2 linked regions of the Anaeromyxobacter diazotrophicus genome follow. Each later gene encodes a partner of the first gene's protein in a complex. Links are inferred from orthologs where the notes say so. Each region holds a gene or a part of one and is shown in the gene's direction. Other genes may lie near its edges.

Region 1 (3,071 bases):
CGCCCTGCCGCCCTCCGCCATCGTCGACGAGGTGAAGGCGTCGAACCTGCGCGGCCGCGGCGGCGCCGGCTTCGCCACCGGCCTCAAGTGGACCTTCCTCCCCAAGGACGTGCGGCCCCGTTACCTGACGGTGAACGCCGACGAGTCCGAGCCGGGGACGTTCAAGGACCGCTACATCATCGAGCACGAGCCGCACATGCTCATCGAGGGCATCGCCCTCACCTGCTGGGCCAACGACATCCACACGGCGTACGTGTACATCCGCGGCGAGTTCGCGCGGCAGGCGCGCATCCTCGAGGCGGCGCTGGCCGAGGCCTACCAGGCCGGCATCCTCGGGCCGAAGGTGCTCGGCAAGGACTTCGCGCTCGACATCCACGTGCACCGCGGCGCCGGCGCCTACATCTGCGGCGAGGAGAGCGCGCTGCTCGAGTCGCTCGAGGGGAAGAAGGGCTACCCCCGCCTCAAGCCGCCCTTCCCGGCGGTGGTGGGGCTCTACGGCAAGCCGACCATCATCAACAACGTCGAGACCATCGCCAACATCCCCTGGATCGTGGAGCACGGCGGCGCGGCGTTCGCGGCGCTCGGGGTGGGCAAGTCGGGCGGCACGCGCCTCTTCTGCGTCTCGGGCCACGTGAACCAGCCGGGCGTCTACGAGAAGCCGGTCCACTACAACCTGAAGAAGCTCATCATGGAGGACTGCGGCGGGATCGTGGGCGGCCGGAAGGTGAAGGCCGTCATCCCGGGCGGCAGCTCCTCGCCGGTGCTGACGGCCGACGAGATCGACGTCTCCTGCGAGTTCGACGCGCTCAAGGCGGCCGGCACCATGGCCGGCTCGGGCGGCGTCATCGTGATGGACGACTCGACCTGCATGGTCCGCGCGCTCTCCCGCATCTCCAAGTTCTACGCCGAGGAGAGCTGCGGCCAGTGCACGCCCTGCCGCGAGGGCACGCCGTGGATGGAGGCGCTCGTCCACAAGATCGAGCACGGCCACGGCCAGCCGGGCGACGTGGACAAGCTGGCCCAGATGGCGAACAACATCGGCGGCCAGACCATCTGCGCGCTGGGCGACGCCGCCGCCATGCCGGTGCAGAGCTTCGTGAAGAAGTTCCGCGCCGAGTTCGAGCGGCACATCACCGAGCGGCGCTGTCCGTTCGGCGATCACGCCTGGGGCAAGACGCAGGAGAGCCGCGACGCCGTCGTCGGCGGCATGAGGGCCTGACATGTCCGACACCGCCGAGATGGTGGTCTTCTGGATCTTCGCCGTGCCGCTCATCGCCGGCGCCGCCGGCGTGATCGTGGCGCGCAACCCGGTCAACGCCGCCATCAGCCTGGTGGTCTCGTTCTTCTTCCTGGCCGGCATCTACATCCTGCTCACCGCGCACCTGCTCGCCTTCCTGCAGGTGCTGGTCTACGCCGGCGCCATCATGGTGCTCTTCCTCTTCGTCATCATGCTGCTCACCACCAAGGACGAGGAGTACGCCCGCGGCCGGGTGAAGCTGATGCAGGTGGGGGGCGCCTTCGGCGCGCTGGGGGTGCTGGCGGTGGTGGTGAAGGCGGTGAGCGACCTCGGCCCGATGCCCATGCGGCTCGTCGGCCCCGAGTTCGGCACCGTCAAGGCGGTGGGGCGGCTGCTCTACACCCAGTACCTCCTGCCCTTCGAGGCGACCTCGCTGCTGCTCCTGGTCGCCATCGTGGGGGCGGTGGTGGTCGCGAAGCAGAGGATCTGACCATGGTCCCGGCCAACTACTACCTCGCCCTGGCGGCGGTCCTCTTCTCCATCGGCCTCGCCGGCGTGGTGGTGAAGCGCAACATGCTCGTCGTGTTCATGTGCATCGAGCTCATGCTCAACGCGGCGAACCTCACCTTCCTCGCCTTCTCGCGGCAGAGCGGGAACCTGAACGGCCACGCCATCGCCTTCTTCGTGATGGCGGTCGCCGCCGCCGAGGCGGCGGTCGGCCTCGCCATCGTCATCGCGGTGTTCCGCACCCGCGGCACGCTCAACGTGGACGAGGTCACGGCGCTCAAGAACTGAGGCCGCCGAGGCGGCGCTCGATCGCGACGCTCCGCCCCCTCCCGGGTCTCGAGCGGCGCGGCGATCCGACGCGGTCGCCGTTTCGCGTTGACGGACCGTGCGGTTCTTGCGACGCTCCGTTCCCTCACGCTGAGTCACGTGAGGGGGGGGGAGCCATGAAGCGCGTCCTGTTCGCGGTTGCCGCAGCCGCGGTCGTCGCCGTGTCGGGCCGGGCCTCCACGGCCAGCGCACAGGCCACGCCGCCCCCGCCCGTCGTCTTCACGGCCGTGGACGCGTTCTCCTACGACCCGTACGCGTGCAGGTTCACGGTCAGGGGCGTCGTGGACGGGGACCCCGCCGCCTCCGACAGGACCTTCGCCTACACCTGCGAGAGCACCACCAACCCCAACTACGAGCTGCGCCGGCGGCTCGAGTCCTGCGAGCGCCTCGCGCTCCTCGCCATGGCGAAGCCCGGCCAGCACGTGTTCCAGGTCACCCCGTACGTCAACTACTACTTCCCCGCCTGCAAGCTCACCCGCGTGAACCCGTAACCCGGCGCGCCGGATGCCGTCCGCCCGCCCGTCGCTCCTGGGCCTCCTCCTCCTCGTCGCGCTGGCCTGCGCCGCCGAGCCGCCGTCGCCCGCGACGGGGTCCGACGCGGGGGTCCCCGTCGGCGCCGGCGATCTCGACGGCGACCTCGTCGGCTCGGCCGACGACTGCGACGATCGCGATCCGAGCGTGTGGCAGGTCCGGATGCTCTACCGCGACCTCGACGGCGACGGACACGGGGCGGGCACGTCGGTCCCGGTGTGCACCGGCTATTACCTCCCCGCCGGCTACTCGCTCCTCGGCGACGACTGCGACGACGCCAATCCCGCCGCTTACAAGACGCGGCCGCTCTTCGCCGATCTCGACGGGGACGGCTTCGGGGCGGGTGATCCGGTCGAGGTGTGCGCCAGCGAAATGGCGACCCCGCCCGGCTACGCCGCGGTCGGCGGCGACTGCGCGCCGCGGGACCGGCTGCGCTGGCGCCTCCTGCCCTACGCTTTCCGCGACGCGG
Region 2 (2,836 bases), on another replicon or contig:
CCCGGGACGTAGACGTCCACCGGGATGACCTTGTCGACCCCCTTGCACACGGAGTACGAGGCCTGGAAGAGCCCGCCGCAGTTGGCGCAGGAGCCCATGGAGATGACGTACTTGGGCTCGGCCATCTGGTCGTAGAGCAGCTTGCAGCGCTCGGCCATCTTGTAGGTGAGCGTGCCGGCCACGATCATGAAGTCGGACTGGCGCGGGCTGGCGCGGAAGACGGCGCCGAAGCGGTCGAGGTCGGCGCGCGGGCCGCCGGTCTGCATGAGCTCGATGCCGCAGCAGGCGAGCCCGAAGAGCAGGTAGTGCAGCGAGTTGGTGCGCGCCAGGTTGATCAGGTCGTCGAGCTGGCTCGTGTGGCTCAGCAGGACGTCGCCGCCGATGCCGGCGTCCACCAGGTTGCTCGAAGCCATTGCGTCCGACTCTCCTCGCGACTGCGTGTGAGACGGAACGTCAGCTCCCCCCGGCCTCATTCCCCCGCGGGGCCCTGCGCTCGTAGATGCGATCAGGCAGCCTTCCGCGCGGCCGGCCGCTGCGCCGGGCGCTCGTCCAGCTCCGCCAGCTTCTTCACCCACTCCAGATCGCCGTGCACCCAGACCCAGGCCAGCCCGACGACCAGGATGCCGGTGAAGAGGAGCAGCTCGGCGAGCGCGATGAGGCCGGTGCGGGGGCTGAACGCCACCCACTCCTTGAAGACGGCCACCACCGGAAAGGTGAGGGCAATGTCGACCTCGAAGATCACGAAGACGAGGGCGACGAGATAGAACCGCGGATTGAAATTCATCCACGCGGTGCCGATGGGCTTCTCGCCGCACTCGTAGATGCTGGCCTTCGCCGCCTCGGGGAAGTTCGGCCGCAGGAAGCGCCCGGCCGTCAGGGCGATCGCCGCGAAGCCGATGGCCACCACAGCGAAGGCGAAGACCGCGCCGAATCCATAGCCCATCGGGTTCGCTCCCGGCGAAAGGCGTGCATGAAGGGAAAGGCGGGAGGCGGAATACCCCGCCCGGGCACAGTCTGTCAAGCGGGGGATTTCGTTTGACAATGATTACAGGTTGACGCAGGAAAGGGGGCGCACTCGCTCCTACGTTGGGCTCCTCCACGGGCAGGGAGACGATGACCCCCCTTCAAACTTATTTTCCACTCGCAGTCGCCTTCTTCATGGCCGGGCTCCTGGCGGTGGTCCTCGTCGGCGCGGCCACGCTCCTCGGCCCGCGGCACCCCAGCGCGGTGAAGTCGAGCGTCTTCGAGTGCGGCTCCGATCCCGTCGGCAGCGCGCGCGAGCGGTTTGGCGTGAAGTTCTACATGGTCGCCTTACTGTTCATCGTGTTCGACGTCGAGGCGGTCTTCGTCTATCCCTGGGCGGTCCTGCTCAAGGAGCTCGCCTGGCCGGGCTACGTCGCGATGGCGTTCTTCGCCTTCACGCTCGTCATCGGCCTGGCCTACGTGTGGAAGAAGGGCGCGCTCGACATGGAGAGCGACTAGTGGCTTCCGATCTCGACACGACCCCGGTCATCGCCACCCGCCGCGAGGAGGCGACCGGCTTCTTCCAGCGCATGGTCTCGAAGGGCCTCGGCTGGGCGCGGAAGAACTCCCTCTGGCAGTACCCGTACGTCACGGCCTGCTGCGGGATGGAGTACATGAGCGTCTCGTCGGCGCGCTACGACATCGCGCGCTTCGGCGCCGAGGTGCCGCGCTTCTCGCCGCGCCAGGCGGACCTGCTGCTGGTGGTGGGCACCATCAACTGCAAGCAGGCGCCCATCCTGAAGCGCGTCTACGAGCAGATGAGCGAGCCGAAGTGGGTCATCGCCTTCGGCGTCTGCGCCAGCTCCGGCGGCTTCTACGACAACTACGCCACGATGCAGGGCATCGACCGGGTCATCCCGGTGGACGTCTACATCCCGGGCTGCCCGCCGCGGCCGGAGCAGGTGCTCGACGGCCTGATGCTCCTGCAGCGCAAGATCCAGGACCAGCAGCACAAGCTCATCGACCGCGCCCAGGTGCCGACGCTCGCCCAGGGTGGCGGGGAGCGGAGGTAGCGCATGGCGAAGGCGGTGCTGGAGGCGCTGGCCGCGCGCTTCCCCGGCGACGTGTACGAGCCGTACGAGGGCGTGGGCGGCGACGACTGCATCTTCGTGCGCAAGAGCGAGATCGCGTCGGTGTGCCGGTTCCTCAAGACCGAGCCCGCGCTCGCCTTCAACATGGCGCCGTACATCACGGCGGTGGACTACCTCGGCGTCGAGCCGCGGTTCGAGGTGGTCTACAACCTGCTCTCGACCGTGCACAACCACCGGCTTCGCCTCAGGGTGAAGGTGCCCGAGGGCGACCTCGAGCTGCCGAGCGTGACCTCGGTGTGGCGCGGCGCCGACTGGTTCGAGCGCTACTGCTTCGACATGTACGGCCTCAAGTTCCGCGGCCACCCGGACCTGCGCCGGCTCCTCATGTACGACGAGTTCGTGGGGCACCCGCTGCGCAAGGACTATCCGCTCCGCGGGCGGCAGCCGCTCGTGAAGGAGCGCGAGATCGGCGACATCTTCCGCGGGCCGGGGCCCGCCGGGCGTGACGGTTAGCGAGGGCGCGACAGCGATGGCCACCGATTCCCACGGGATGGGCGGACGCGATCCGCAGGCGACGCCGGGCAGCTTCGGCGCGGGCGAGCCCGCGCGGCCGTTCGAGGGGCAGCACCACGCGCGGGGCTACGAGGGGGCGCTCGACGCGCCGCTCAAGGGCCGGCAGATGGTGGTGAACCTCGGCCCGAGCCACCCCGCCATGCACGGCGTCACCCGCGCCGTGGTCGCGCTCGAGGGCGAGACGATCGTCGAGATGAAGCTCGACATCG

The links. Proteins that work in one complex are often made in the same cells at the same time.
Region 2: the proteins of HWY08_RS11500 (region 1) and HWY08_RS13245 are in contact, whole or in part, in a cryo-EM structure (PDB 7NYH), measured with the Escherichia coli proteins. The link is inferred for Anaeromyxobacter diazotrophicus from one-to-one orthologs.

What each region holds. Positions count from the first base shown.
Region 1 is NZ_BJTG01000005.1:56,159-59,229, reverse strand. What follows is about bases 49-2,973. They hold HWY08_RS11500 (NADH-quinone oxidoreductase subunit J family protein), read left to right. Parts: upstream 49-1,220; coding sequence 1,221-1,727; downstream 1,728-2,973. Other genes in these bases: HWY08_RS11485 (hypothetical protein), read left to right, coding at 2,576-2,973; HWY08_RS11490 (hypothetical protein), read left to right, coding at 2,188-2,562; nuoK (NADH-quinone oxidoreductase subunit NuoK), read left to right, coding at 1,730-2,032; nuoF (NADH-quinone oxidoreductase subunit NuoF), read left to right, coding at 49-1,219. Outside these bases: more of nuoF, read left to right, coding at 1-48; more of HWY08_RS11485, read left to right, coding at 2,974-3,071. UniProt on the Escherichia coli protein: NDH-1 shuttles electrons from NADH, via FMN and iron-sulfur (Fe-S) centers, to quinones in the respiratory chain. The immediate electron acceptor for the enzyme in this species is believed to be ubiquinone.
Region 2 is NZ_BJTG01000006.1:61,265-64,100, forward strand. What follows is about bases 108-2,797. They hold HWY08_RS13245 (NADH-quinone oxidoreductase subunit A), read left to right. Parts: upstream 108-1,113; coding sequence 1,114-1,482; downstream 1,483-2,797. Other genes in these bases: nuoB (NADH-quinone oxidoreductase subunit NuoB), read right to left, coding at 108-413; HWY08_RS13240 (NADH-quinone oxidoreductase subunit A), read right to left, coding at 506-943; HWY08_RS13250 (NADH-quinone oxidoreductase subunit B), read left to right, coding at 1,482-2,036; HWY08_RS13255 (NADH-quinone oxidoreductase subunit C), read left to right, coding at 2,040-2,567; HWY08_RS13260 (NADH-quinone oxidoreductase subunit D), read left to right, coding at 2,584-2,797. In the rest of the region: more of nuoB, read right to left, coding at 1-107; more of HWY08_RS13260, read left to right, coding at 2,798-2,836. UniProt on the Escherichia coli protein: NDH-1 shuttles electrons from NADH, via FMN and iron-sulfur (Fe-S) centers, to quinones in the respiratory chain. The immediate electron acceptor for the enzyme in this species is believed to be ubiquinone.